3 regions of the Desulfitobacterium hafniense DCB-2 genome follow, and region 3 is predicted to be linked to each of the others. Evidence: riboswitches for the same ligand, from Rfam matches in the RefSeq annotation. Region 3 holds a riboswitch; each other region holds the start of a gene.
The links. Region 3 has a riboswitch for molybdenum cofactor ahead of DHAF_RS08470 (fibronectin type III domain-containing protein). Riboswitches for the same ligand answer to the same signal wherever they lie in the genome.
Positions count from the first base shown of each region.

Region 1 (7,081 bases), 590 kb from region 3:
AGGGTAGTTGAGCCAGGTTTGCCTGACTAAAGTGAATACGTTCAAAATATCCGGGGTGGATGGCTTGAGCAGCTTCATAGCCCAGGTCAGCCGTGATTTCCTGAATGATCGATCCAGGATGAAGAATGCGTTCATCGATATCACAGGCGTAGACATGGGCACAATTTTCGGATAAGAAAAACTTAAAAGGGTGGCTGATACCACAGGCGGCATCGAGCACGGTTGCTTCCGGTTCGGCAAAGGATGCCGCCCAGGCATATTCATAAAACCGGCTCCACCATGTTGAACGCAGTTTGAAAATCATGGAGTCAGTTTGAGCATCGGAGGTAGTAATAAACCTGGAAGTATACTTGTCATTCATCTGCCGTAGGCTCCTTTCAACGAGGTGATTACGAATTCACTAATATTCGTATGCTTATTGATTCAGGAAAGTGCCTGCATGCCGATTGCCACGCAAACAGCGTCCAAACCTCTAAATCCCCATAAGCCTTGAAGTTTAGCATAGCCTCTCTTTGAAACTTCCCCCAAATATTAGCGACTAATAGACAATTTATTTAATTCCCGCTTGCTGTTATTATATAGATAACACTATGGACAGCGAAGGGTATAAATATAGATGAAAAAATTGGTCATTGGCCTATGTGCCCATGTGGACGCGGGCAAGACAACCCTATCGGAAAGTATGCTTTACTTGAGCGGTGCCATTCGCAAAATGGGCCGAGTGGATAATAAAGACGCTCATCTGGATACCTTCGAACTGGAACGGGCCCGAGGGATTACCATCTTTTCCAAACAGGCCCTACTGGAAGTGGCTCATACTCAAATCACTTTATTGGATACCCCCGGTCATGTGGATTTTTCCCTGGAGATGGAAAGAACCCTCCAGGTGCTGGATTATGCCGTTTTGGTGATCAACGGGGCCGATGGGGTACAGGGTCATACCAGAACCTTATGGCACTTGCTGGATATTTATCAGACACCGGTCTTTTTATTCATCAATAAAATGGATCAGGTGGGCACAGACAGAGAAAAGCTGATCAATGAATTAAAAAGCCAACTCAGCGACGGCTGCATTGACTTTGGACAACCTGAATCCACTGATTTTTATGATCAATTGGCCATGTGTGATGAAATGCTGCTGGACGCCTATGTGGATACGGGACATATTGAGCTTCCCCTGATCAGGGAAGGGATTAGGAAGCGTAAAGTGTACCCCTGCTTTTTCGGTTCCGCTTTAAAGCTGGAGGGTGTAGAGGAATTGCTTCAGGGTATTGTGGACTATGCTCATCTGCCGGCCTATCCGGAAAGCTTTGGGGCTAAAGTATTCAAAATAGGCAGGGACGAACAGGGCAATCGCCTTACCTATCTGAAGATCACCGGCGGAAGGCTCAAGGTAAGGGAGAGTTTAAGCAATGGTGTATGGGAAGAAAAGGTTAACCAGATTCGCATCTATTCCGGGAAGAAATTCGAGGCAGTCAATGAAGTGGAAGCCGGTTCGGTCTGTGCGGTAACAGGGCTTACGCTAACCAAACCGGGAGAAGGCTTAGGCACAGAGACCGCCGCCCACTCCCCTTTATTGGAACCCGTATTGGCTTATCAGATGATCCTTCCGGAAGGCTGTGATCCCCGGGTGATGATGCCTAAGCTGCGCCAGCTGGAGGAAGAGGATCCGGGCCTGCAGGTGGTCTGGGACGAAGAGCTCAGGGAGATCCAGGTGCAGATGATGGGTGAGGTCCAGCTGGAAATCCTGCAAAGCCTGATCCGGAGCCGGTTTGGCCTGGAGGTGTCCTTCGGATCAGGGAGGATTGTTTATAAAGAAACCATTGGCAATGCTGTGGAAGGAGTAGGGCATTTTGAACCCTTGCGGCATTATGCGGAGGTCCACCTATTAATGGAGCCGGGTGAGCGGGGAAGCGGCCTTCAGTTCGGAGCGCAATGCAGTGAGGATAGCTTAAGCAAAAGCTGGCAAAGACTCGTTTTATCTCATCTGGAAGAAAAAGTTCATAAGGGTGTTCTCACAGGGTCACCGATTACCGATCTAAAAATCACTTTAGTGTCAGGCCGGGCCCATACCAAGCATACAGACGGCGGCGACTTCAGAGAGGCCACCTACCGCGCGGTGCGTCAGGGGTTAATGGAAGCGGAGTCCATCCTGTTGGAGCCTTATTATGCTTTTCAGCTGGAATTGCCGGAAAAAATGGTGGGACGGGCCATGAACGATGTGGAAAAAATGCATGGAACCTGCCAGCTTGCCCGGATAGAAGGGGAGCGGGCAACTCTTACCGGCAGTGCCCCCGTGGCGACAATGAGAAACTATCAGCAGGAGGTCATGGCTTACAGCAAAGGTCTGGGCAGGCTTTTTTGCAGCCTGAAGGGTTATGAACCCTGCCATAATCCGGATGAGGTCATAGCTATGGCCGGGTACGACCCGGAAAGGGATGTGGATAATCCTGCCGATTCCGTATTTTGTGCCCAGGGTTCCGGCTATTTGGTCCCCTGGTATCAAGTCAAGGAATATATGCATGTGGAAAGCTATTTCGCCAAAGAGAGTGAATTCATAGATGCAGAGTCTCATCTGCAGATACCCTATGCCGAGGAAAGGTGGATCGACCCGGAGGAGATCGACAGGATCCTCAACCAGACCTATTATGCCAACCAAGGCAAAAAATCCCTTTGGCAGAAACGGAAAAAAGCTGTGGAAAGCTATTATAGACCACCTGCCGATTTAAACAAACCTAAAGAAAGCCAGGAAGAATATCTTCTTGTGGACGGCTATAATATTATCTTTGACTGGCCGGAACTGAAAGAGCTTGCCCAGGATAATATGGATGGAGCCAGGATAAGGCTGCTTGATATCCTAAGCAATTATCAGGGGATTCGCAAGTGCCGGATTATCGTCGTCTTCGATGCTTATCGTGTTCAGGGGCATCCCGAGGAAGCCATCGATTATCATAATATCCTGATGGTCTATACCAAAGAAGCGCAAACCGCGGATCAATATATTGAAAGGTTTGCTTATGATCATCAGAAAAAGTATAAGATCACCGTGGCTACCTCCGATGGCCTGCAGCAGATCATTATCAGAGGGGCAGGGTGCGCCTTATTATCCGCCCGAGATTTGAAGGAAGAAGTCATAATGGCCAATAAACAGGTCATCGAGGCTTATCAGGCACAACAAACGCCGACCCGGCATTATCTGAAGGATGCCTTATCTGCCGAAAGCGAACAGCAGATGAAAGAGTTCCTTAAAAGAGAGAAGGATTAGCTCTCAATGCCCCTGCGCATCGCTAAATTTATTTTGCAATATATTTAGGGATGCAGGGGTATTTGCTGGAAATCTGTTGGAAATGCAACCGACATGGACCGGGAGTTGTGTTATACTTGCTTATATCAGAGAATATTGTGTTGAGTTTGTTAGCTTTATAACCATTCCTGTTATAATTATTTATGTTATGAGCGGTTGTGTCATAATCCATTGAATAGAGACCCAACAGAATAGTGAAATCTTTCGAATCGTTTCCCGCTAAAGCCATGCTATGCGGGGGCGATCTGAGCAAAGGCTCACAGGGTCGGCATAGAAATGTACCGGCCTCCCGCAAAGGGGTATCCTGTCTGGGATGCCTCAGGAAAGAAAGGTGCAAAGACCCAGAATGATGGGATTTTAGGCGCATTTTCGATTGTGAGCGAAAGTGCGCTTTTGCTATTGTTTTTGCTTTTGGTAACCAAGGGTTCCGTAGAGGCCTTAGAGGAGAAGAAGGGGGAAAAAGGATGGCAGACTGTCTTTCCGCAATGCGTTCGGTGGAATTTCTGAGTCATTTTTCCGATGATGAGCTCCAGGAGATTGGCAAATGCCTGCTGACCAGGGTGCAGAGGTACAAAAAGGGTGAAAAAGTTTTTGAGGCGGGTCAACCCGCTGTTTCCATGGGCGTTATTCTGCAGGGAAGGGTGTATATCGAGGATGATGATGCTTTCGGGAACAGGAGCATTCTGGCGGAACTGCACCAGGGGGATACCATGGCCGGCAGCTGTGTCTGTGCCCAAAGGCCCAGTTATCTCACCTCCTTTATCGCCGCGGAGCCGTCGGAGATTCTATTGCTGAATTGCGGAACGATCTATACGAACTGCAATAAAAGCTGCAGTATTCGCGGCAAGATGCTGGAAAATCTCCTGAAAATTATTGCGGCGGAGGCGGTCACTCAGAGCCGCAAACTCAAATGCTTATCACAACGGAGTATCAGGGGAAAATTGCTGGCTTTTTTCTCTTACTGTGTTCAGGAAAAGGGAGAAAACAGCTTCACTATCCGTTTTTCCAGACAGGAATTGGCGGATTTTCTTTGTTTAAACCGCAGTGCCATGTCCAAAGAGCTGGGCAAGATGCGGGATGACGGTCTGCTGCGCTTTGACCGGAACTATTTTGAGATGCTGTCTTGCGAAGTCAAAAGGGAATCACCGGCACAGGATAAGATGACTACTTTTTTGAAAGCTATTTGATGTGGGGTGCTGATCATCGAATTGAAGGGAACCAATAATCAGCCTTGGCAGCTGGGTGCCATTCTGGGGACCGGTGTTTTGACCGTTGCCTTAAGCCTGACCGCTCTTTGCCTGGGCCGATATGAATTGTCCATAATTGATGTGGTGAAAATACTGCTTTCCGCCTTTGGGGATTTGCAGCAGACCTGGACCGACGCCATGGCGGATGTGGTCTTTCAGGTGCGGTTGCCGCGGGTTTTCGCCGCTTTATTAGTAGGAGCCGGTCTTTCCATTTCCGGGACAACCTATCAGGGAATATTCAAAAATCCCCTGGTCTCTCCCGATCTTTTGGGGGTGTCCTCCGGCGCTTGTGTGGGAGCGGCCTTGGCCATCTTAAACGGCCTGGATGCAGGGGGAATTCAGATCTGTGCCCTCCTGGGCGGGCTGCTGGCCGTGGCCATTACCACAACCATTCCCAAGTTGCTGAGAAACAGCTCCAACTTAATTCTTGTGCTGGCGGGAATTATTGTCGCCGGCTTTATGAGCTCCGCTCTAGGATTGCTGAAATATGTGGCAGACCCGGAAACCCAGCTGCCGGAGATCGTTTTCTGGCAAATGGGCAGCTTGGCCACCACCTCCATGGGTGACGTCATGATGATTGTGCCGGCGATGCTGATCAGCATGGCCTTATTGATAGCCGTACGGTGGCGCATCAATATTCTCTCTCTAGGAGATGAAGAGGCCGGTTCCTTAGGGATTAATATCAGGGTGATCCGCGGCCTGGCCATTGTCTGTTCCACCATCACTACGGCTTGTGCGGTATGCATCAGCGGTACTGTAGGCTGGATTGGCCTGGTTGTTCCCCATCTCTGCCGTATGCTGGTTGGGCCGGATAATACCCGGGTCATTCCCTTATCCATCTTCGTGGGAGCCTCATTTATGCTGGTGGTCGATACGGTTGCCCGCACTGTGACCAGCGGTGAAATCCCCCTGAGCATTCTCACCGGATTCATCGGTGCACCTCTCTACGGTTGGCTATTATTTAAGCAGAGGATGAAAATAAAATGAACAGCTTATTGGAAGTCAATCAGGCAGCCTTCGCTTACCCTGGCGGCAAGACTGTGTTCAAAGATGTTAACTTTACGATCTCCCCGGGGCAGATACTGTCCATTATCGGGCCTAACGGTGCCGGCAAATCGACGCTGCTGAACTGTATCGCCGGGTTTAATACCTTGAATCGGGGCAGTATCCGCATCGAAGGGATACCTTTGCCGAAAATGAACCGCAAAGCCATAGCCCGCTATATTGGCTATGTTCCCCAGATCCATAACCCGGCCTATGGTTATTCCATACGGGATTTTGTGGTGATGGGCCGTGCTCCTTATATCAGCACCTTCCGCATGCCGGGCCGGGAAGACTTCGCCAAAGCGGATGCGGCCATTGCGGCCATGGGGATTTCCCATCTGGCTCAGCGGCCATACACCGATGTGAGCGGAGGGGAGCGGCAGCAGGCCACCATTGCCCGGGTGATTGTGCAGGAGCCCCAAATCATTATGCTGGACGAACCCACTTCAGCCCTGGACTTTGGCAACCAATTAAGAACTGTCCGGATGATTAAGGAATTGGCGGAACGGGGCTATGCCATCATCATGACCACCCATAACCCCGACCAGGCCATGATGCTGGAAGGGCTGGTGGGAATCTTGGAGAAAAACGGGCGTTTTTCAGTGGGCAAAGCCCAGGAAATAATCAATGAAGAGACCTTGACCGAATTGTATCAAACCGAGGTCAAGATTCCCTATGTTGAACAGATTTCCCGCAATGCTTGTCTGGCCCGCTTATAAACTGAGAAACTTCTGGAGGAGAATCGATCAGCTTGAAGGGAGTTCATTATGGAGAAAGCATACTTGCAAATTCTGGACTTATACAGGCAGGAGGGATTAAAGCCGGGCAGATTAACCCAACTGGGCTACTTCCCTAAATGGACGGTAGCTATGGGGGATAATGGGCAAATCGGAAGGGCCTTTCATTTTGACGGCGAGCATGCGGTCTACCCATTGCGCGATCCGGATGTTTTGCTGCCTCTCCAGCGCTTCGTGGGCAAAAGCTTGTTGGCCTTAGCGGAAGAGCTTCTGGCGAAAACAGATATTCAAATGCGGGCTGCCTGCCTGGCCGTACTGAATACCCTTTCCTATCCCCTTAATCAGGCGGAACAGTTAAAAAAGCGGGGGTTCCAACCTGTGGAATTCGACAATTTGGAATTTATTAATGCTGAGGATCGGGTGGTTTTGGTAGGCTATGGCGCACTGATCAAAGAAACCCTGGCCCGCTGCCCGGTCATAGATATCTGTGATATGCGTTTCTTAAGCAGCCTGCGGACCGTGTCCATTGGCAGGACGATTGACTATGGGCCGCCGGGAATCCGCTTTCACGGGGCGGCGGAAAATCAAACCTTGCTGGCGGATGCGGATATCGTGCTGATAAGCGGCTCCACCTTGGTGAACGGCACTTACAGGGATTTGATTCGTTATGCCCGGAAAGCACGGGTGATCGGCATGTTTGGTCCCAGTGCCCAGCTGATTCCGGAATTTTTGCAAGGAGGTGGCATTAA
Region 1 is NC_011830.1:2,397,507-2,404,587, forward strand. It holds gene DHAF_RS11020 (class I SAM-dependent methyltransferase) at 1-361, opposite strand, end outside; gene DHAF_RS11025 (translation factor GTPase family protein) at 617-3,265, shown strand; molybdenum cofactor riboswitch at 3,505-3,636, shown strand; gene DHAF_RS11030 (Crp/Fnr family transcriptional regulator) at 3,769-4,491, shown strand; gene DHAF_RS11035 (FecCD family ABC transporter permease) at 4,498-5,538, shown strand; gene DHAF_RS11040 (ABC transporter ATP-binding protein) at 5,535-6,314, shown strand; gene DHAF_RS11045 (DUF364 domain-containing protein) at 6,363-7,081, shown strand, end outside.
Region 1: linked by a shared signal. The riboswitch ahead of DHAF_RS11030 (Crp/Fnr family transcriptional regulator) and the one ahead of DHAF_RS08470 (fibronectin type III domain-containing protein) in region 3 are both predicted to bind molybdenum cofactor.

Region 2 (7,081 bases), 2.6 Mb from region 3:
AAAAATAACGGCGCTTCTGCTGAAATTATGCAAAAGCGCCGCAGTGGCTTATCCAATTATGCTAAGAGGCTGAGATCTCCCAGGCAGCCGAGGATGGCGACGCATTCACCAAGGAGAGCCAGACGGGCTTGCTTGAGGATCTCATCTTCCACCATGATCATGACCGCATTAAATAATGCTTCAATCATGGGGATGAGTTCAGAAGCCAAAGCATAGGCTTCTGCGTAGTCACCCTTTTCAATCAGGGCGGCAAAAGCTTCCTGTCTCTGGACAAGAGCTGCAGCCAAGGCAATTTCTGTAGGATCGATAAGATTCTTAGGGTCCAAAGGCTGAGTTTGAGCCTTTTTACTGAGATTCAAGCAGCGAATATAAGCTTGGGAGTAGGGAACAAACTCCGTTGTTTCCCGCTTGGCCGCCAGAACTTGGGCCTTCCTGGCTGCCCGCGTGATCTGATTGCTGCCCTGGGCGAGGACCGCATCAAGGGTATCGTAACGCGCCCCTTGCTCCTGAAGCACAAAGCGCAGCCGCTGCTGGAAGAAATCCTGGAGAGCACTTTGCAGATCGGCTAAAGGAAGCAGACTGATTCCTTGCTCGGCAAAGTTCACATAAGAAGCAGCAATCAGCTGTTCCAAAGAGATATCCCAGCCTGCTTCCAGAATGATCCCTACGACCCCTTGAGCCTGGCGTCTTAAGGCATAGGGATCCTGAGACCCGGTAGGCTGAATCCCGATGCCAAAGGCACCCACAATAGCATCCAGCTTATCGGCAACACTGACGATTTGCCCGGTGTAGGATTGCGGCAATTCATCCCCGGCGAAACGAGGTTGATAATGTTCGAGAATCCCTGTGCACACTTCGGGCTTTTCACCAACCATGCGGGCATAATCCGCTCCCATAATCCCTTGAAGCTCCGGGAAATCATAGACCATCAACGTCACCAGATCCGCTTTGGCCAGCAGTGCCGTCCGCTCAACCAAGTCCTGCTTTTCGCTCTCCATCCCCAATCGAGCTGCTATCCCCCGGGCCAGGGTCCGAATCCGCTCCACCCGCTGGCGGACACTGCCTAATTTCTCATGGTAGGTGACTTTATCCAGCTTTTCGACCAGCTCAGCAAGAGGTGTTTTTTGGTCTTCACGATAATAGAAGGCCGCATCTTCCAAACGGGCTTTGAGAACTTTCTCATTCCCGGCCTTGACCTTCGCCAGGGCATAATCATCCCCATTGCGTACGGTAATGAAATAGGGAAGCAGCTTGCCTTCCTTATCCCGTACAGGGAAATAACGCTGATGCTCTTTCATGGGAGTGGTGATCACCGGTTCCGGCAGATGCATATAATTCGGAGCCACTTCACCGAGCAGAGCGGTAGGGTATTCGATGATATGGGTTACTTCATCCAGAAGATCGTCATCCTTCTCCACATCTCCCCCCACTTTAGCGGCGAGGGCATGGATTTGCTCCCAGACGGATTGCCGGCGCTGCTCCGGGTCCACCATGACAAAGGCCTGGAGCATTTGTTTTTCATAGTCCGCCGGGCTATCCAAAGTTACAGGTCCGCCTAAGGTACGATGCCCCCGGGAGGCTTTTCCCGATGCCAGCCCCACAAACTCAAAGGGGATGACCTCACTGCCAAATAAGGCAACGATCCAGCGAATGGGGCGGGCAAAGCGGAACTCCAGGTCGGCCCAGCGCATGGGCTTGGGAAAATGCAGTCCGGTGATCAAATCGGTGCAAAGCTTGGGCAATAATTGCAAGGTAGGCTGGCCCAGCTCAAATTTCCGGGCATAGACATAGGACACACCGTTTAATTCCTGAACGAAAAGATCCTTGGGCTCCACCCCTTGCCCCCGGGCAAAGCCTTGAGCAGCCTTAGTAGGGTTTCCCTCCGCATCATAGGCCGCTTTGACGGCAGGCCCTTTGACCTCTGCTGTAAAATCCGTTTGTTTTTCGGCCAGGCCTTGAATAAGCACGGCAAAACGCCGGGGTGTAGTGTAAACTTTCAGGTCTTGATAATCCAGACGCAGCTCCTGGCAGTATTTCTGGGCTTGTTCCCGAAGTTGGTTCAGCACTCCCGGGGCAAATTTCGCCGGGATCTCTTCTGTGCCGATCTCTAAGAGAAAATCCTTAGCCATCTTATTCGGCCTCCTTTCCGGACTGTTCTTTGAGTAGGGGGTAGCCTAATCTTTCACGCTGCTCCACATAGGCCTGAGCGCAAAGACGGGCCAAATTGCGGACCCGGGCGATATAGCCCGTCCGCTCAGTCACACTGATGGCTCCCCGGGCATCGAGAAGGTTGAAGGTATGGGAGCATTTCAGGACATAATCATAAGCAGGAAGGACCAATCCTTTCTCCACGATCCGAATGGCTTCCTTCTCATACATTTCAAACCAGGTTTGCAGGGCTTCCACATCGGCGGCTTCAAAATTGTAATGAGAATAATCGATCTCGTTTTGGAGGTAGATATCGCCGTAAGTGATATCTCCTACATACTCAATATCATAGACACTCTCTTTATTTTGAATATACATGGCCAAACGCTCGAGACCGTAGGTGATCTCGGCACAGACCGGTTTGCAGTCAATCCCCCCGCATTGTTGGAAGTAGGTGAACTGAGTGACCTCCATGCCATCCAGCCAAACTTCCCAACCTAACCCCCAGGCCCCCAGGGTCGGCGACTCCCAGTTGTCTTCCACAAAGCGAATATCATGTTCTTTGGGGTTAACTCCCAAACGTTCCAGGCTTTGCAGATAGAGCTCCTGAATATTATCCGGCGAAGGCTTAATAATAACCTGGTATTGAAAATAATGCTGTAAACGGTTGGGGTTTTCTCCATAGCGTCCATCCGTAGGACGGCGGGAAGGCTCAATATAAGCCACTTTCCACGGTTCAGGCCCCAGGGCACGCAAGAAGGTGTTGGGATTAAAGGTTCCGGCGCCTTTTTCCATATCATAAGGCTGAGCAATGATGCACCCTTGTTCTCCCCAAAATTGATTCAGGGAAAGGATCATGTCCTGAAATTTCATGGTTAACCTCCCTATTTTTTACTACCTAATCTCTTGAGCTACCGGGACATTAAAGAAAACTTGGCTGGCAAAGGCGACTGCCTGGTTGTCTTTGTGCTTCCTGTAATGCAAAAAACTCCCGTCCCGTAGCTTTCGCTACAGGGACGAGAGTATCCTTCCCGCGGTTCCACCCTGCTTGATCTCCATATAAGCCGCCTGGTTCCCAAACTCCTGAAAAGGCAGCTCTCAAGGAAATCCTCCTTCTTTAAAACGTGCTCCAAGTGCCCTGATCCGCTTACCCGTCTGGTTTCCACCCTGCCAAACTCTCTTAAGGGATACCCGAATCTTCCTCTTATCATTACACCATAGGATTCAATTTGGAAATAATTATAGTATGATTTGGTTCTTTTGTCAAACTAAGCTGTCCTAATCCCATGCTCTTTTTCAATCATAGTCAGCACTGAGGCAAGCCCCTTTGCCTGGGAATAATAGATCTTCTTATTATATTTTCTGGCCACATCTTTGGCATCCCACATGCTGGAATGGGAACAGACCATTTGCACGATAATCACACAATCTGTGTCCTTGATGAGGTTTTCCAATACCTTTTTGTTGTTTTTTTTGGGCACGCCGTCGTGGAAGCGCAGTTCGATATTTTTCAGCTTGCCCATGGATTTGCTGTGCCGCTCAAAATTATATCCGCCTATGATCGCTAACTTCATTTTACCAAACCCCTTCCTGTAAAGTCTGGATACTCAGTTTCTCATCACAAGGCCTAGAAAGCAGGATAACTTCGAAGTTTCCGCCATACCGGCGATATTTATGCTGGAAGTTATAAAAACAGCGGGGACAACTTGTTACGATCTTCTTTATTTTCAACTCCTGCCAAGCAGTGATATTTCTTTGGCTTATTAAACCCGAAAGCTCTCCATAGCCCAATTGGCAGGCTTTATCCCCACAACACCACTGATCTTTACCCAGAACGGCAAAATCAATTTTTCTATCCCTAAGCAACTGCATACAGACCATATTCCATTCCCCTTTTGACCTGTCAGCAAAGGGATTACATCCGGGAAAAAACAAATATTCGGCATCGGGTCTTTCCGCAAAAGTCGGTATCCCCATCATTTTCATACAATTCAATCCCATTGTTGACCAACCTTCTTTCTCCATGTTGGCGGGCTCCAGTCCAACCGATCTTTAAACGTTAAAAGGTTCCACTTTAACGAAAGTGGAACCTCTAGTAAACCCAACATATTGGGAATCCACCTCCTTCTCAAACGTGAAGGCATAGCCATTTCTGGATATACCCCGAGGGCGTACAGCCCTGGCCGACCAACCATGGATGACTCTTTAGGTTGCTCCGGCTCGGAGATCATTATGAAATTTTTCTCAATCACTATTCTTATTATATATTGGGTTTAGTTATGTTTCAATAGGTTTTGATCAGATTGGTTTTAATCATTATAAACACTGCTGCAAATACAAGGCGATGATGTGAGGGAGCGCATCCCGGTTTTCCCGGCACACGGAAACCAGCTTTACCTTGGGATGACATCTTATCCGATCCGTCCAGCCGCTGCTGGCCTGCTTGATCACGCCAAGAATCGGAACCGGACCTTCTATGGCTGCTAAGATCTCCTGCTGAAAGACAAGAGCCTCCCGTTCCAGGCTGCCGCATTCATCCATCACGATAAGTTGAGCCTGGTTTCCGGCACAGCGAACGAGTTCTGCCCCATACCCATCAAACCGCTCTGTAAAGACTTGGGGGGGACTATTTTCAGAAAAATGAACCACACTGTTTTCTTCCTGATAGACCTTCTCTCCCGAGGCTGCAGCCAGATAAAGCCGCCGGTTGGGAGAACCTCTGTCCGGGCCAAAGTAGGTTCTGAATCCTGCGTAGGTTACCTGGCAAAGAGCCAGTGCTTTATCGACGATGGTACTTTTGCCCACTTGGATCTCCCCGGTCAAAAAGATGTGCATTTACAGCCTCCCTTCGATTTCAAATATTCCTACAGCCTTTTGGCGCGGCAGATAGAGGGGAAAGTCCTCTTTACCTGTTGCCACAAGGCGTTCCGCCAGAAAACCTGCCAAATCTCCGGGGTTGATATCATGGGATTGGGTCCTGATAAAATCCCGGGCATCTTCCTCCGACCGAAAGGGCTGGCCAAATTCAAAAGCCGTTTCGGTTAGGGAATAAGCTATTCCCTTGCTGTTTAAATTTCCCTCTACCTCTTCAGAGGTGTTTTTCTGGAATTTCCGATACTTTTCCGGATAGAGCTCTGTCTGGCTCTTTCTGCCCACCACAGCGATGAGTTTTTTACAGCGGGGCAAAAATTGTTCCAACTCGCGGCTGCCGAAGAAGCTGATTAAGATAACATCCCACCCCGCCTCGATGGCGTTGCAATCCATCAGCAAAGGAGTGATGTTCCTGATATTTTCGGCCTGAATTCTTTGTTTAAGTATCTCAATGGCATAAGGATGCCTATCTATGCAGGTAATACTGTCAATGGTTTTGCTCAGCTCTAAATCCACCAGTCCTATGCCGCAGCCAATATCACATAAAGAAGAGTGCTCCGCCACTTTAGGCCCTACCAACTCAGCAATATTCTTGAAAAACCCGGTGTACCTTTCTGCGTCCTGATACCATCTCACCGTATTTTCATTCCATTCGAAATTCATCCTGCTCCCCCTTGCTTATTTTTTTATGGTCACCTTCTGTCCCGCGGAATATATCTTCACTTTCTCGGCCCCGGCTACGATTCGAAAAGCCCGGGCATTATCTTTAACCATAAAGCCCGAAAGCTCTTGAAGCCCATGCTCAAAAAGTACAGGAGCCAGCGGGGTCCCCGGGCCAACCAACGTGATCCGCCGGGCGTTCCTTGACAATTCCAGAAGCCTGGGCAGCGTCTTATCCACTACCGAAGCGCAAGTGATATAGACATAGTCACACTCCGGCAGGATAAATTCACTGGCCGGCAGGGGATAGTCCCCTTCCTCCGGACTCCACTCCAGAATAGAAAGATCGCAGATCGGCTCCAGAAGGCTTTCCAAATGGGGGAAATGACCCACCACCCCAACCTTTTTGCCTTTCACTTCATTCTGAGACATGATAAAGGGGTCGTTCATGCGGTCCTCGACCCTTTTGGCATCGGAGAAAATTACACCATGTTCTCTGGCTACTTGAGGATTATTGTAATAAGCGTTGATCGCCGCCAATCCGATAGAAGCCTCTACATAATTCCAGGACTTGACACAGCCTGCTGCCACCCGCAGGGGCAGGCCCAGCAAATTTTGGGTGAGCATCGGCATTCTTGTTTCAAAGGGACGATTGGGGCCCAGTCCCACTCCGTTCCCGCTGCGAATCACGGAATGGGTCGTTCCGCAGACCAGCTCATCCACCAAAAAATCTTCAGGAATCCCGTTGATCATGGCGTCATAGATCTCCCACATCTTCCGCACCTCTTTTCCTCATTGTTTAATCCTTACTCAATGGCCGCCCAATCCGGCAGCTGGTCAATCATCTCTCCCAAGCGCAGACGGTTTCTCAATTCCCCCAGGACATTATCCAGTTTTTCGATGGTTTTGAGGCTGGCTCTTTCTTCCTCTGTTGTATGGATGACTTTGGCGATTCCACCGTCCTTAATCACAATCCGTTTATCGGCGCTTAAGCCCAGGAGGGGATCATGGGTGGAAATCAAGATGATCTTTTCCCGATGGGCCAAGAGGGTGATGGCTTGCCTCCGATCTATCCCCGCGTTCTCTATTTCGTCAATCAAAACGATAGGAGACTCGCTGATAAACGCTGTGTCGGCGATCATCAAGGCCCGGGATTGTCCGCCGCTGAGTTGGGTTACTTTCGTCTCCTCGGAAAATTTTTCTCCCGCCAGATCATTGGCACATTGAAAACATCGGCCAATTACATCCTGCGCATGAGGAATCAGCCTGCTCTTGGCATGCATTTCCAAGAACTCACGAACCGTCAAATCCATGACGAAGTTCATGTTCTGGGACAGCTGAGCCACCAGTTTTCCTTCCATCTCAAAACGCTGGAGATCATCCAGTTCCTCGCCATTGATCC
Region 2 is NC_011830.1:4,503,019-4,510,099, forward strand. It holds gene glyS (glycine--tRNA ligase subunit beta) at 57-2,129, opposite strand; gene glyQ (glycine--tRNA ligase subunit alpha) at 2,131-3,021, opposite strand; gene DHAF_RS21250 (DUF2325 domain-containing protein) at 3,417-3,722, opposite strand; gene DHAF_RS21255 (heterodisulfide reductase-related iron-sulfur binding cluster) at 3,724-4,173, opposite strand; molybdenum cofactor riboswitch at 4,254-4,386, opposite strand; gene DHAF_RS21260 (nucleoside-triphosphatase) at 4,465-4,983, opposite strand; gene DHAF_RS21265 (class I SAM-dependent methyltransferase) at 4,984-5,682, opposite strand; gene DHAF_RS21270 (DUF364 domain-containing protein) at 5,698-6,453, opposite strand; gene DHAF_RS21275 (ATP-binding cassette domain-containing protein) at 6,486-7,081, opposite strand, start outside.
Region 2: linked by a shared signal. The riboswitch ahead of DHAF_RS21255 (heterodisulfide reductase-related iron-sulfur binding cluster) and the one ahead of DHAF_RS08470 (fibronectin type III domain-containing protein) in region 3 are both predicted to bind molybdenum cofactor.

Region 3 (7,081 bases):
TAACATCTTGGGGAGTGCTCATGGTATTTGCCAGCGCATTCCATTGAGATAGAGTCAAGATGATTTGATTTGGAGTGTCACCAAGATTGACAGCAGCTATAGCGGCCTCCACCCCATTAACCTTAGCCCGGAACTGAGCCGCTAGTCCTGAGACGTCCTCCACCGGCCCATCGAATTCAAGCACGATGTTCTTGCCAATTCTATCTGTAACAGTGCTTGTGATCTGAAGCGGTGTAACCGCCACCCCGGTCACAGGCAACGTGAGCTTATTGCTTGTAACATTGTTTACACTGACCTGAACTTCAATATCTCCTGCATTGGAAACAGTCAGGGTATGATCACTGATGTAAGCATTGGCTGTATTGGTAATGGACCATTCCGCATCCAGTCCTGTCACATCAAAAGGCTGATCATCCTCCCCCACCCCCGCGATGGTCAGATCATTAAGATCATAGGTTACGGGAATTCCACTGTAGTTCAGGGCAGGAGCACCGCTTATGGTAAGGGTTTTCAGTTCCGGTGTGGGGTCAAGACGCATATAGAGAATCCGGCTGTTGCCATCAGCGATATAAAGATTGCCCCTATCATCCCAGGCCAATCCATGCGCTGTAAATACAGAGGATTTAAGGCTGTCATTAGCAGGCGCTGTAGGAGTGTTTTTATCGGCAACTATGGCCAATTGACCGGAACTGTCGATTGTATAGATATAACCGCTGCCGCATAAATAGAGAGTCCCAGCATGAAAGCCCAGCCAGTGTGTGCCTGGAATCTTAGAGTCTTCAGCTGGTCCGGGAGTAGGATCGCCATTGGTTTCCTTTCCGGCAATGGTGGTAATAATCCCTTGCGGATCGACCTTGCGTATCCGCCTATTCCCACTATCACTGATATACATATTCCCTGCGCCATCAAAAGCAAGAGCGTTTGGTGTCTTAAGCTGTGCCGCAGTTGCCGGACCGCCGTCACCTGAATAGCCTGTTGAAGTTCCCGCCACCGTATAGAGCTTATTGGCTTCCATTGCAGTGGCAATTCCATACAAAGCCTCTTCCGCCCCATAATCTCTTGCCGGAATTATCCCAATTCTAGCACCATTGATAATATAGAGATTGCCCGCGTTGTCCATGGCAATATCTTTGGGTTGTATACTTACCGCATTGAGGTCGGCACCATCATCCCAATTAGATGATGTGGATGACCCGGTCCCGGCAAGGGTATAGATATTCCCCGCCACCAGATCCGCACCATGTTCTATTCCCCATAATGGACCATGCTGAGCCGGTATGATGCGCACGCTGTTTTTATCCGCAAGGTATAAATTGCCCGCCGGGTCAAACATGGTTTTGACAGTCCCATTTATGGTAGCGGCGCCCGCCGGTCCACCGTCACCGCTGGAAGAAGCCGTTCCATTTCCCACCACAGTATGAATATAGTTTTTCTTAACATCGATACCGTACAAGGTACCGTCCTGAGCCGGAATCACCCTGATCCGGTTGTCAGTTGGAATATACAGATTCCCGGCATCATCAAAATTGAGGCCGCCATTGGGGATTCTAATTGTGGCATCTTTGGCAGGGCCATTATCCCCTAATTCCCCTGTCGCTTTTTTGGTCCCCGCTACAGTAGCGATTTCTCCCACGCCAATTCCAGGGAAACTCAATAAAGGAGCCGGCTGCGCAGCTGCCGCATACACCCTTGCCGAAGGAAATGTGCCCCAAAGGCTGAATACCATAATCAATAAAGTAAACCAGGCAACAGCTTTCCGCTTATAGACTTTTGCTGGAGACCACTTTGAATTCATCTCTTTTATCCCCTTATTTCTAAATATCAATCATCATCCACTTTGTTTATAGCTACTCTGGCCTGTCCTAATCTGCTTAAAAGGAAAGTTTCCCCGAAGTTAACCGAGGAAACTTTCCAGTTTTTTGGCCACCTTACGGAGAGAAATTAGTTATTTGGCCGCTCCTGATCCGGCCCAGGAGAATCCTACTGAACCCGCAGCATTGACCGGCACAACACGCACATAATAGGTTCTGTTGGAAACAAGGCCGGTTAAAGTTGTCGAATCACCGATAACACCGCTATCTGCTAAGCTGTACACTGCCGTCAGCGGGTCAGCATAAACTGTTGAATCGGCAATATACACATCAAAAGTATCGGTATACGGAGTAATGTTGCTATAATCCCAGGCAACATCCAGTTCCCCAGAAGATGTACCTGCCACAGCTGTCGGGATATTATCCAGCCACCCTGGCAGATCATCGCTCACTGTAGTAAAAGAAAGCGATCCTGGGGTACTGAAGGTATTGCTGCTCACATCGGTAAAGCTGGGCAACGTCAGGCTGTAGCTGTGGCTGGCATCATCGGCCCGGTTATAGACAGGATTGGTGTTGCCGTTCACCGTCTCAGGAAAGAAAAACGTAGTTTGGGCTGCATTGGCATGAGGGGTATAACATTCCGCATTGGCGGTTGCCGACCCGTTAATCGTTGGATCCTGGACCACGGCAGGACTGCCCATAAGATCCGTCCGGACATAGTTGCTGCTCAGGTCAGACAGGAATGTTGAAAGTGACGAAGAGTCGATAGGCCTGTCAAAAACAACCCCCAGATTGGATTCATAGCTCCAGTCCGTCCCAGCAGCCGGACCGCCGAAGAAGGTCACGACGGGAGCCACATTGCTGTAACCTCCAAGTGAGTCAGGTGTTCTGAAGGTGAAGGTAAAGCCCACCCTGTCGGTATAGTTGCCCAGGGTTTTTCCGGGGCCGCTTCCTGAGCCGCCACCGCCGGCACCTTGGGCATCAGCCAAAGTGGCGGCATTGATGACCACATCATACAAGGTATCGTCTGCCAAAGCGGAAGCGAAGCTCAGGGTAACCGTGCTGCCATTGGTCAGACCCGAATCGGTCACACCGCTTGCATTACTGCCCACCTGTAAATTGGTGTAAGTGAAAGAAGCCGGCGTATAAGGAGAGTTGTGCAGCTTAACCTGAAACTGTCCCCCTGTCACCTGGCTGGAGGCTAAGGATTTATTGAAATAGAGATTCAAGGTTGCCGTACCGCCGGTTTTGGTATATTCATACCCGTTAAAATCCAAGGACTTATTGCCCGTACCGGAGCCTGTGCCGTTGTAATTCAGCGCGAAGGCTGAAGGAACAAAGGAAGCGATCATCAAAACCGCCACCATGAGAACTGAAAAAAACTGCGTTCTTTTACGGCTTAAGAATTCTTTCATCATAATTTACCCTCCTTTAAAATCAGAGCAGGAGCACTCCACCGGGTCCTACTGATAGGCTTATCCCCGTCATTATCAAACACCAATCTTACTCTTCTTCCTGCTTCACCTTGATTGCAAAGCACTTTTCTTCCCTCCTTTTCAAACGTGAAGGCCTATCCGTTTCCAGACACACCCTGAGGACTTTCGTCCTGGCCGGCAACCGTAGAATTCCCTTAGGTCTCACCAGCTTGGAGATATATTATATTGGTGCCTGAACCTTATGTATTAGGCATATATTATATATGCCTTTAGTCAAAATCATTATAACACAATATAACCAAATTGAAAGTACTTTTTATTAGCTTTCAAGATGGTTTATATTAGTTTATGTAGATTTTTATCCCCTTTCTTTTCCTAAAACAATAGAAAAAGAGTTTTTTACTTGTCATGTTGGCATAAATACAATATGACTTTAGGCATTATTTGCTATAGCACCGGCTTTCAAAACAGCTGTTGTGCACTATTTCTATTACAAGTTCTGGTTCATTTTGATGGGAGCGATATTTCTTTTCAGGAGCTCAAGCCTTGATGATTGCTGCAATTCATGGCATAATATCCCATAGGAGGTGAGCCACCAAGTGGATTTTGGCAGTCACTTAAGACAACTAAGAGAGAATCATATGCTTTCAACCTCCAGGTTATCTAAGCTATCCGGCTTAAGCCAATCCTTTATCTTCAGGATCGAGTCTGGAGAAAAACAACCGACCCTGGAAACCCTGCGCAAGTTGGCCCAAGGGTTGGGCATCAGCCTGGGAGAGCTGCTCGGTGAGGAAATGCTGAGCGAGCCTCAATCACCAAAAATCAGCCGGATTATCGGTAATATACGAAAACTCCCCGTTGAGCAGGTGGATGCCCTTGATTTATTTTTGGCTTCCCTTTCTTCCAGTTACGCCGTGGGGGAAAACCCGCTGACAGTACAGGCCATTAATCTCAAAAATTCTGCCGGGGACGGCTTTGAAATGGAGGTAGTCTTTTCTTCCAATGTCTCGGCTATTATGGAGCATAGAATCCCTGACGGCACAAACCGAAATATGGCAGGATTCCATCTCTATGACGGTGAGATGAAGGAGATTCCGATTGAAATTATTTCGGGAAGCAAGAAAATGCTGGGGCAAAGGGCGGAAAGAATCTTCGTGATCAAACCCAAAATCCGGCTTACGGACGGAAGATTTTATAAGCTAACCATATCTAAGCTGCTGCAGGCTAATAATTATAAGTACTTGAAAGAAAACCACACCATATTGTTTACGACACGGGAGATTGTCGATATCACTCCATATAATAAGAAGCTATGCAGCCCTTATCTTTCCTTGGCCCTGGAGAAAAGCAATATCAATTCCGGTGACGAAAATATCCCGGTTAATACCGAAATCAGACTGACTTTTTCCAATAATGTGATTACGAAAGCAGTGCGCGATAATAACCTGCATTGCTTTTCTTTGCGCAGCAGCAAAAACCAGATTGTAGAGATCGATGTCATCATGGGGGACCCCGATGATAATTCCGATAAGAAAAAGGAGATTGTGATCCGTCCCCAACAGCACCTACTGGCAAATACTCTTTATATCCTGACCATTTCCGAAAACCTGCAGGGGGGCAATCAGAAGCTGCTGGGAAGGGATAAAGCGATTATCTTCACTACCGATGAGACCGGCGCCGCTACTGCCGGACAGGGCGGGGTAGGGATTGCCTAGACTTATCTACATCTACCCCAAGATAACACCATCAAAGCAGATTTTAAAAAGAGCCCCTCATCGCAGAATTAGACTACGATGAGAGGCTCTTTATTGTAATCCTCCAGCAGTGCATTTACGTTTAGAGCGTCACACAAAAACAAACATATCTGCCTACCCTCTCCCAACTTCCCTATGGTGTATTGCAAAAAAAGAGGGCTCTTTCCTTTTACTGAACAACACTTTCGCATGCCCTCAAATGGTGCGTCAATGCACCATTTGAACTCCCTTCCCCATTTCACCGATTCTTCTCGCTCCTGGCAAAGAAGAAGGTGCCATGATATGAATTCAACTTATCCATTTGAGCTCCTAAAAATGGTTGAAAGTTTTAAAAAAGCAGCGATTTTCTGTGATCGATAAAACTATTTCAGGCTAAAAGGGCAAGATAAAAAAATATAGTCAAAGAAGGTCAAAACCCCGCCTTGAACCTCCTGCAGAAAAGTTATATAAATAAATTGTAAAGGTCAGTTTTGGTCAGTCAACATAAGCGAACTCAAGGAGGTGGCGCTGTATGTTTTAGTTAAATTATAAGGCTTTGGAGCCTTGCTTACCCTTACCATTGCTTAAATTCAAGTAAAAGTACAGACGGAGGTGTTGTTTATGTTTGATTTAGTCCCCTTTGAAGGAAGAAATTCAGGTTTGCCAAGGAAATCCCGCAATCTCTTTGACATTGACAGCATTTTCGAAAACTTTTTTAATGATACTCTATTCCCAGCCTTTTACAACCAAAGCGGTCAAATGCGGGTGGACGTCAGGGAAAATGAGAAGGAATTCATTGTCGAAGCCGAACTTCCCGGTGTGAACAAAGAGGAAATCCAGATTGACTGCACTGAGGATAGGCTTACTATAACCGTCCAGAAGACCGAAAGTACGGAAGAACAGAAGGATAACTATATCAGGAAAGAAAGAAAAGCCAGCTCCATGGCCAGGTCATTTGCCATAGCCAATATCAGACATGAGGAAATAACGGCTAAATATGAAAACGGCCTGCTTACCGTTACCTTGCCTAAGCATGAAAAGACTGCGCCCAAAGGCAAAAAAATTGATATCCAGTAGTTCCCCTTTAAAAAGAGCGCCGGACTTCCCCGGCGCTCTTTTTCCTCCACTATTCTGTTCCCGCTTTTAAAGCCTCACTCATGGAAACCGCGTGTACCTTCCTGGCACACAGCAGTTTGCTAAGCTGATAAGTCAGCATGATCGCCCCAAAGCAAACAACCACATACAGCGGATTAATAACCGTCGGCAGCACCAGATTGATCATCCCGCCCACATAGCCGTAGATGGCACCCATGGAAGCCGCCATGACCGGAATGCCGATCAGAAATCCGGCCACGATCACCAAGGTCGAACTGTTCAGGATCAGAGCATTGATCTCGCGGCGCCGGTAGCCAAAAATCTTAAACAACGAGATGGTATTCTTATTCTCCTCAATCATGAGGGAGGTTACCAGATAGATGATAATCAAGCTCACCATACAGGCGATCAGAGTCATCATCCCTACCATGGAAAGCATTGGCCCCAGCAGCTCATCCATAGCGGCCGCAGTCTCACTTAAAGATTTTGTTCCTGCCAGCTGTTCATCAGGAACAGCTAATTTTTCAGTGCTCCAGAGTCCCGTATAGCTGTTGGCGGGCAATCCGAGCTGCCTGTTCAATGCCTCAACGGGCATAAAGATAAACTGCCCCGCGTAGGAATCGGCCACCGCGTCAATAGAGAAAACATAGGGCTGCCCATCCTGCTTGCTGATCAAGCTTACCCTGTCCCCCGCCTTGATTCCCAGCTTTTCCGCCAAAGGCTTGGTTACGTTGATCTGATCATTGGGAAGGGGCTGCCCCTTGCTGTCGGTCAGCGTTAAGAACGCGGAATCCGGCTCTACACCGGTCACATAAAATTCTATTTCTTCCTCGTCTTCAGGATAAAACCTCCCGGCGTTGAAAACTTCCGCCCCTGCCGGCGCTTGCCCGTAGTGCAGGTCCTTAAAAGCGTATTCATATTCGAACCGGTAAGTGCCTTCGGTACTGCTTTTGAACACATAACCCATGGAATTCATGATCGTAAAACCCAAGAGCATAAGGACCGA
Region 3 is NC_011830.1:1,806,387-1,813,467, reverse strand. It holds gene DHAF_RS08475 (cell wall-binding repeat-containing protein) at 1-1,795, opposite strand, end outside; gene DHAF_RS08470 (fibronectin type III domain-containing protein) at 1,946-3,229, opposite strand; molybdenum cofactor riboswitch at 3,345-3,474, opposite strand; gene DHAF_RS08465 (helix-turn-helix domain-containing protein) at 3,847-4,962, shown strand; gene DHAF_RS08455 (Hsp20/alpha crystallin family protein) at 5,602-6,057, shown strand; gene DHAF_RS08450 (ABC transporter permease) at 6,107-7,081, opposite strand, start outside.